One region of the Photobacterium sp. GSS17 genome, then DNA from elsewhere that is predicted to be linked to it. Evidence: riboswitches for the same ligand, from Rfam matches in the RefSeq annotation. Region 1 holds a riboswitch; the other holds the start of a gene.
What was found. Region 1 has a riboswitch for thiamine pyrophosphate ahead of thiD (bifunctional hydroxymethylpyrimidine kinase/phosphomethylpyrimidine kinase). Riboswitches for the same ligand answer to the same signal wherever they lie in the genome.

Region 1 (4,241 bases):
GCCTCATAGTCAATATACGGCAATAACGCATTACTGTTACTTCCCCCAATTGTCGACATAATGCAGCGTACACTCGGGTCACGAATCAATGTGTTCAGTTCACTTACCCGCTCCGCAATCGTCCCCGACCGATAATGATCGCTGCATCCGGTTAATTGTCCGGCTTTGAGCACAAACCCTTGCTGTTCAAGATAGGCTTTTGCGCGCATAAAACGTGTTGGGGCAAACGCGGTGGCTGGGGATGAAGGTGAAAAGAAACCAATCGTATCTCCAGCTTTCAATGGCTTAGGTAAAATAACGTCCATGTTTTCTCCGTACTAAGTGGATATTGAATAGACTCGATATCAGGCACCAGGTTGTTTATCAAATGTCGGCATCCCTTCCGGAATCTGGTACCAGCTCAGTTTTTCACTGACCCAAACGTGCATGGTCGGCGCAAAAACCGTATCGTCAATCATGCCAACCGGTTTCAACTTCAGCTTGATAACGTCCGGTTCTTCCGGATTGAAATGAAAAATCCGATTTCCACAGCCGGAACAAAATTTAGCGTTGTTTCTGTTACCACTCTCAGCCAAGCGTCCCCACTCATGCATCGTCCCGGAAAATTCAATGTCTGCGGCGGACACAATTGCTGTCACACTAAAAGGGCTGGTTGCCAGTTTCTGGCATTCACGGCAATGGCAGGCAATCACTTTCTTCGGTGGTGCTGATAATTTGTAAGTGACCTGACCACACTGACAACTTGCTTCGATCGGATAGCCCATTTTCATTCTCCTTCATGACGGGGTATACAGATATGCCGTTTTGCAACCAAATATTCATCACGATGAATATTCCTTTGCACTATGCCTGAGTCGCCGGTTATTGAAAAGGTGAGGACACATTTAATTCCCAGCAAGTTCAACCCCACATTCTGAGAGCAATGACGCAACCCCCATCAGAAGGAAACATTCATACACAGGCAGCTCCCCTATTAAGGTTGCAGGTAAGGTTACAGGTAAGATTGCAGGCTTATCTCCCGGTAGCAGAGAAAACGGGTGAAAACAGAGCAAAACCAATAGAACGTTTTTATCGCAACAGATCGCAAAAATGGAATACCGCACTGCAGCTAATACTTTGAAAGATTGAGGTTGATCGAGCGACAGGCAACTAACAATAGACATGTTGAAACACAGAATTTTCATCTGTTGTTATTGCTGATTGTTCTAAAAGGTGTTTAAATCAATTTACTTCAGGCGTAAGTCTGAAAAACAATTTAATATTTTCCGGTTTTCGTTTATCTACCGGAAAATCGAAGACTGTTAGTCGGGGAGCCTTGTGCTGAGACCACTCTGTGGGACCCGTTGAACCTGATCCATTTAGCAATGGCGTAGGGAACTAGCTGAATATCAGATCCCACTCTCCCTCACCGGAATCACTGGGCATATCTCTGGCATTAGCTACCTACGCAAGACTGAGGTAGTTATGGCCAATATTTCCAACACTCCAATTACACTCACTATCGCAGGCTCAGACAGCGGTGGTGGCGCAGGCATTCAGGCCGACATTAAGGCTATTTCAGCCACAGGCGGCTACGCCTGCTCCGTTATCACCGCCCTGACGGCACAAAACACCATAGGTGTAACCGGCATTCTGGGTATCGAGCCGGCATTCGTCGAGCAACAACTTGATGCCGTATTCAGTGACCTTCACATCAAAGCCGTAAAAATCGGCATGCTCAGCGACACGAACATTATCCGTGCCGTCGCGCGGAAACTGCGCGAATTTCAACCTGAATTCCTGGTCATTGATCCGGTCATGGTTGCCACCAGCGGGGATCTTCTGCTGCAGGAAGATGCCATTACCACGCTGAAAACGGAATTGCTTCCTTTAGCCACAGTGATCACCCCCAACCTGCCGGAAGCCGCGGCACTGACGCAATTACCGATCCCAGAAAATGAATCGGATATGGAAGCGATGATAGGTGCGCTTCGCACATTAGGGGCACAATCTGTGCTGCTCAAAGGGGGACACCTGGAGAGTGACAAGAACAGTACCGACCTGCTAATCACGGGCACCGATGTTCTCCGCTTTAGCCAACCTCGAGTTGCAACACGTAACACCCATGGCACAGGGTGTACTCTGTCAGCCGCCATTGCTTCGTTTCTGGCTCAAGGCTACCCACTGGCGAAAGCTGTGGGGCACGCCAAGCAGTACATCACACTGGCCATTCAGCATGCGGATGCGCTGACTATCGGTGAAGGACATGGCCCGGTTCACCATTTTTTTGCCGGTCATTATCAACCTGAGTGATCCCGTATGAGTCAATTCTCAACTGGGTGCTCCGTAGACATCCGGCAACTCACCCTGCGGTATCGGGATGCCAACCAACCGCTCTTCTCGTCTCTGGATCTGTCTCTACCGGCGGGTGAGTGGACCTGCCTGCTCGGCAGAAGTGGCTGTGGCAAAACAACCCTCCTCAGATATCTGGCCGGGTTACTGGAAGATCAGGTTGAATGGACGGGCGAGCTGACACCGCACAACCGTCAGCCGACAGCGAATAATATTGCTTACATGGCACAGCAGGATTTACTGCTGCCTTGGCTCAACGTACTGGACAACGTCTGCCTGAGTGCCCGTTTTAATCAGCCGCATAAACCTGACTCCGACAAAGCGCGGCAACTGCTCGCGGCTGTTGGACTGGCTGAGCGTGCATCTGCCATGCCGGATCAATTATCCGGCGGTATGCGTCAGCGCGTTGCGCTGGCGCGAACACTAATGCAGGACAAACCACTGGTACTGATGGATGAACCCTTCTCCGCTCTGGATGCGGTTACCCGCCATAAGCTTCAGACGCTTTCCGCTAATTTGCTGAAAGGCAAAACCGTTTTGTTGATCACGCACGATCCGCAGGAAGCATTGCGGCTCGGTCATCACATTCATGTAATGTCCGGTTCTCCAGCCCGTTTGGAGACGCTGACTGTACCCCATGCGCGGCCGCCAAGAACCTTTGATGCAGAAATGGCTGAGCATCAACAGATGATTATCACTCAGTTGGAGAATGATTATGGCTGACGGTTTCTCGCCTTCACTCAGCAATGAAGCTGTACAAAGCAAAAAGCCCGGTACAGAGACGCTACAGAATCCGCTGATGCTACAACGCCATAGTGCCGATTCTACGCGTAAGAACCTTACAGGTCGTCAAACTGCCGGGCTTGGGATGCAGCTGATGCGTTTCGGGATCAGTGTAGCTGTCATTCTTGGTCTCTGGCAGTCTTGCGTCACCCTGTTTGAGCTACCGCCTTTTATTTTGCCAGGTCCTCTCGCCGTGTTTACCAAGCTGGTAGAGCGCTTTGATGTACTGTGGCAGCACACACTGGTGACCGGCAGCGAAGTGATTCTTGGCCTGATGCTGGGCCTGACCATGGGACTGTTTTTCGCGCTGCAGATGCTGTTGTTTGCACCGCTGCGCCGTTGGTTATTGCCGATTTTGATCACCAGTCAGGCAATTCCGGTGTTCGCAATCGCGCCTATTCTGATGCTCTGGCTGGGGTACGGTATTGCATCAAAAGTCGTCATGGCAGCACTGATCATCTTTTTTCCGGTCACGACCTGCTGTTACGACGGGTTACGGCACACCCCTCACGGTTACCTGGATCTTGCCAAAACCATGGGAGCAACGCGCTGGCAACTGCTGTGGCGAATCCGACTACCTGCTGCCCTGCCTGCCTTAGCGTCCGGTATTCGGGTTGCTGTCGTGGTCGCGCCGATTGGCGCAGTGATCGGAGAATGGGTCGGCTCCAGTGAGGGACTGGGCTACATCATGCTCCAGGCCAATGCCCGAATGTTTGTTGATGAGATGTTTGCCGCCCTGTTCATTCTGGCTTTCTTCTCGGTCACCCTTTACTTCGCAGCCGATATGCTGCTGAAAAAAGCCATTCCATGGCAAAAACAATAACGTCATTTCGCTTGCACAATCAAAAGGAATACACAATGAAATCCCCGATTAAACCGTCTCACCTGTTAGCGACGCTGCTGTCCCTGACAGCCTTCAATGCGGCCGCTGCCGAAAAAGTGACCCTAATGCTGGACTGGTTCGTAAACCCGAACCACGGCCCAATTATTCTGGCAAAAGAAAAAGGCTGGTTTGCCGAACAAGGTCTGGAGGTCGAGATTCAGGAACCCGCCGATCCGAGTGTGCCGGACAAGCTGGTTGCCGCCGGTAAAATTGATCTGGCCGTGTCGTACCAGAGCACGCTGAT
Region 2 (4,241 bases), on a different replicon from region 1:
CCCAATTTAGGTTAACGTTCTGAACAAACGTTAATCCTGAGTGGAGCGGTAGTTCAGTTGGTTAGAATACCGGCCTGTCACGCCGGGGGTCGCGGGTTCGAGTCCCGTCCGCTCCGCCACTTATTCAGACAAAGTTAAGTCTTAAAAATAACTACAGGGGTGTAGCTCCAATTGGCAGAGCAGCGGATTCCAAATCCGCGTGTTGGGAGTTCGAATCTCTCCACCCCTGCCACTTTTGAAGCCTCAGCAGAAATGCTGGGGCTTTTTTGCATTTGAAATTTGAAAAACTATTCAGCAGATATTCTCCTATGCTTCTTCTCTTCAGTCTGTCTTTGTTTTTGTCTTTGTACTCAGAGAGTGTCTCAAGGAATGATGCCGGCTTGGCGTAGCGCGATGAGAGACAGTGCAAAGTGCGTAGGATGAAGGAATAATTGAGTAGATAGACGAGCGGAGAGTTGTGCTCATCATCAAATCTGTGAGCAATACCGAAACAATCAGCATTGACCTCTGGCGTTGAGTCGATAGAATAATTTCGTAAACAATATTAGGGGTGTAGCTCCAATTGGCAGAGCAGCGGATTCCAAATCCGCGTGTTGGGAGTTCGAATCTCTCCACCCCTGCCATCTTTATAAGGCCTCAGTCTATGCGTCACGGACGCGAGACAGGGGCTTTTTTACGTCTAGAGTTTCCAAGGCTCAACGGCATCACCGAGGTATATGGTATGACAGAAGCCGCGGGTAGATGACTGGATGGGTAACTGTGGTCAGGGGTAAAGCTTGTCTTGTCTGGCGCGTAAACAAACCTCAGTCAGGGACTGAGGTTGTTGGGATGGATGCTGGAAAAGGTAACGGATTCACTCAGCTTTTCAGTATGAGTTGATAGCCGATAAAGCAGGCGGCTAGGCTGACAGCCACATTGAGCAGGATGTTAATTCCTACTTTGAGAAACTCACCTTGTTGCAACAAGACAACGTTATCCATGGAAAACGTGGAAAATGTCGTCAGGGCGCCCAGAAAGCCTAAACCAATCAATGGGCGGGCCGGGATCGCTTCTAGCCAGCCTTGATTGATGGCTGACATCAACACTCCCATGATCAGAGAGCCAATTACGTTGACGGCTAGTGTGCCATAGGGAAATCCTCGCCCTAATAAGGCCACACACAGCTCAGAGATAAGGTAGCGGGAGCAAGCGCCAAATGCGCCGCCTAAGGCGATCAGTCCCAAAAAAAGTAATTGACTCATAGATATCACAACGGCAGATGAAGAGTGGCCATACTAATACCACGAACACAGGGCAAGGATCACCTTTGTGTCGGGGAAAATCTGCAATCATTGATTGAAGTGATTTGGATTGCATTCAGAGTCTTAAAGGGCTGACATCGAAATGGGTTAACGGAGGAGGGAGCGATGGCACTGTATCAGACAATATTACTGGCGGTAGATCCGGATAACCGTGATGCGCATACCTTGATGGTCAAAGCCGGGGTCATTGCGCAGCAGAACCATGCTGAATTGCACGTGGCGTTTGTCGAGCCGGGGTTGGGGAATGTGAGCTTTCTGGATGCTGAGCTGGGTCTTGAGGAAGCGCACAGGGACTTACAGGCAACCCGTATTCAGCAGTTGTCTGCACTTTCTCAGGCATCGCCGTATAAGGTGCGTGCGCTGCATATTGCCGATGGTGATGTCGCCAAACACCTGGTAGAGCTGGTCACGCAAATTGGTGCCAATCTGGTACTGATTGGTGCACATAAACCCGGTATTCAGTGGTATGGCAATATCAGCCAGATACTGTCGCAGCAGTCGCGCTGTGATGTTCTGATTTGTCAGGCAACGGTCTGACCTGTCACAGACTGAGTGAAATAGACGGAAGGCTGCTTGCTGCCTGTACAATTAGCTCTTATACTCGATGATAACTTGTCGGAGTGCCAATAGGCTGAGACCGCATTGCGGGATCCGTAGAACCTGATCAGGCTAATACCTGCGAAGGGAACAAGAGAAAATCTTCTGTATTGCTGCATCCGCAGCTGCTGTTCCAGATGATGCTGCACACCCTACGTGTAGTCTCTTGTTTACGCACCCATCCGATAAGCAACTTCCCCATTTACGGACATCAAGGAAATTGCTATGTCGAATCGCAAACAAGCGAGACTGGAAGCGAAACAATTTATCGATTCACTGACCACCCAAGCTTATCCCAATTCCCAAAAGGTTTATGTCACTGGTAGTCGCGAGGACATTCGTGTTCCGATGCGGGAAATTACCCTGGCTGACAGCCTGGTTGGCGGTAGCAAAGACGCCCCGATTTTTGAGCCCAATGAGCCTGTCCGAGTCTATGACACTTCCGGTTTCTATACCGATCCTAACTACGCGATTGATATCTATGCCGGTCTGCCAAAGCTGCGTGAGCAGTGGATTGCAGAGCGCGGTGATACTGAACTGCTGGATGAACTGAGCTCGGCGTACTCGAAGGAGCGATTGGCGGATGACACGCTGGATGAGCTGCGCTTTGGTGAGCGTGCCCGCATCCGCCGTGCCAAAGCCGGCGCGAATGTTACCCAGCTGCACTACGCCCGTCAGGGAATGATTACCCCGGAGATGGAATTTATCGCCATCCGGGAAAACATGGGGCGAGCGGAATATCGCGATGCGGTACTGACCCAGCAACACCCGGGACAAAACTTCGGGGCCAACCTGCCGGAAGATATCACCCCTGAGTTTGTTCGTCAGGAAGTGGCAGAAGGGCGTGCGATCATCCCTTCGAACATCAACCACCCGGAATCCGAGCCTATGATCATCGGCCGTAATTTCCTGGTGAAAGTGAATGCCAATATCGGTAACTCCTCGGTCAGTTCCTCGATTGAAGAGGAAGTGGAAAAGCTGGTCTGGTCGACCCGCTGGGGCGGCGATACCGTGATGGATCTGTCTACCGGCCGTAATATCCACGAAACCCGTGAGTGGATCATCCGTAACAGCCCGGTGCCAATCGGTACCGTGCCGATGTATCAGGCGCTGGAAAAAGTGAACGGTATTGCCGAGAACCTGAACTGGGAAGTGTTCCGCGATACGCTGCTGGAACAGGCCGAGCAGGGGGTCGATTACTTTACGATTCACGCCGGGGTCTTGCTGCGTTATGTCCCGATGACCGCCAAACGTGTGACCGGCATCGTTTCCCGTGGTGGCTCCATCATGGCCAAGTGGTGTCTGGCACACCACAAAGAAAGCTTCCTGTATGAACACTTCCGCGAAATTTGTGAAATCTGTGCTCAGTACGATATCGCTCTGTCACTGGGAGATGGCCTGCGTCCGGGCTCGGTAGCGGATGCCAACGATGAGGCCCAGTTCAGCGAACTGCGTACGCTGGGCGAGCTGACCAAGATTGCCTGGGAATACGATGTACAGGTGATGATTGAAGGGCCGGGGCATGTGCCGATGCACATGATCAAAGAAAACATGGAAGAGCAGCTCAAGCACTGCCACGAAGCGCCTTTCTATACCCTTGGCCCGCTGACCACCGATATTGCGCCGGGCTACGACCACATTACTTCCGGGATCGGCGCGGCGATGATTGGCTGGTACGGCTGTGCCATGCTGTGTTATGTGACGCCGAAAGAGCATCTGGGGCTGCCGAACAAGGAAGACGTAAAGGTGGGTCTGATCACGTACAAGCTGTGCGCCCATGCGGCAGACTTAGCCAAAGGTCACCCTGGCGCTCAGGTGCGGGACAACGCATTGTCGAAAGCCCGTTTTGAGTTCCGCTGGGAAGATCAGTTTAATCTGGCTTTAGACCCGGAAACGGCGCGCGCCTACCACGATGAAACCCTCCCTCAGGAGTCCGGCAAAATTGCTCACTTCTGCTCAATGTGCGGGCCGAAATTCTGCTCCATGAAGATCTCTCAGGAAGTCCGTGAGTATGCCAGCGGTCTCGAGCAGGAGGCCGCGTTGACGATCAAACTGCTGGATGATCCGCTGGAAGGGATGCAGCAGAAAGCGCAGGAGTTCCGTGCCCGGGGAAGCGAGCTCTACCATCCCCTTGAAGAGGAAAGCTAATGAACGCGTTGTGTTTACCCGATCACCTGACCCCCTTGTTGATGCATCTTGAGCCGCTGCTGGCGGCGGCCGACAAGTATCAGTTAGGGGAGCCCGTCAGTGTGGGCTGGAGTGAGTCGGCAGTGGTAGACATGGAGGTCGGCGGGTGTACGTTCGCGGTGGCGTTTAACCCCGCCGAACCTGTCGCAATGGGAT

Region 2: it holds a riboswitch for thiamine pyrophosphate, as region 1 does, so the genes downstream of both, thiC (phosphomethylpyrimidine synthase ThiC) here and thiD (bifunctional hydroxymethylpyrimidine kinase/phosphomethylpyrimidine kinase) in region 1, are expected to answer to the same signal.

The regions. Positions count from the first base shown of each region.
Region 1 covers NZ_CP117518.1:1,055,902-1,060,142, forward strand. Annotated here, with positions in the region: gene PGW97_RS21260 (S66 family peptidase) at 1-305, opposite strand, end outside; gene PGW97_RS21265 (GFA family protein) at 345-764, opposite strand; TPP riboswitch at 1,297-1,393, shown strand; gene thiD (bifunctional hydroxymethylpyrimidine kinase/phosphomethylpyrimidine kinase) at 1,465-2,292, shown strand; gene PGW97_RS21275 (ABC transporter ATP-binding protein) at 2,299-3,054, shown strand; partial or broken gene PGW97_RS21280 (ABC transporter permease) at 3,209-3,937, shown strand; gene PGW97_RS21285 (ABC transporter substrate-binding protein) at 3,973-4,241, shown strand, end outside.
Region 2 covers NZ_CP117517.1:3,510,596-3,514,836, reverse strand. Annotated here, with positions in the region: tRNA gene PGW97_RS16100 (tRNA-Asp) at 43-119, shown strand; tRNA gene PGW97_RS16095 (tRNA-Trp) at 156-232, shown strand; tRNA gene PGW97_RS16090 (tRNA-Trp) at 547-623, shown strand; gene crcB (fluoride efflux transporter CrcB) at 858-1,241, opposite strand; gene PGW97_RS16080 (universal stress protein) at 1,407-1,838, shown strand; TPP riboswitch at 1,908-2,005, shown strand; gene thiC (phosphomethylpyrimidine synthase ThiC) at 2,124-4,046, shown strand; gene thiE (thiamine phosphate synthase) at 4,046-4,241, shown strand, end outside.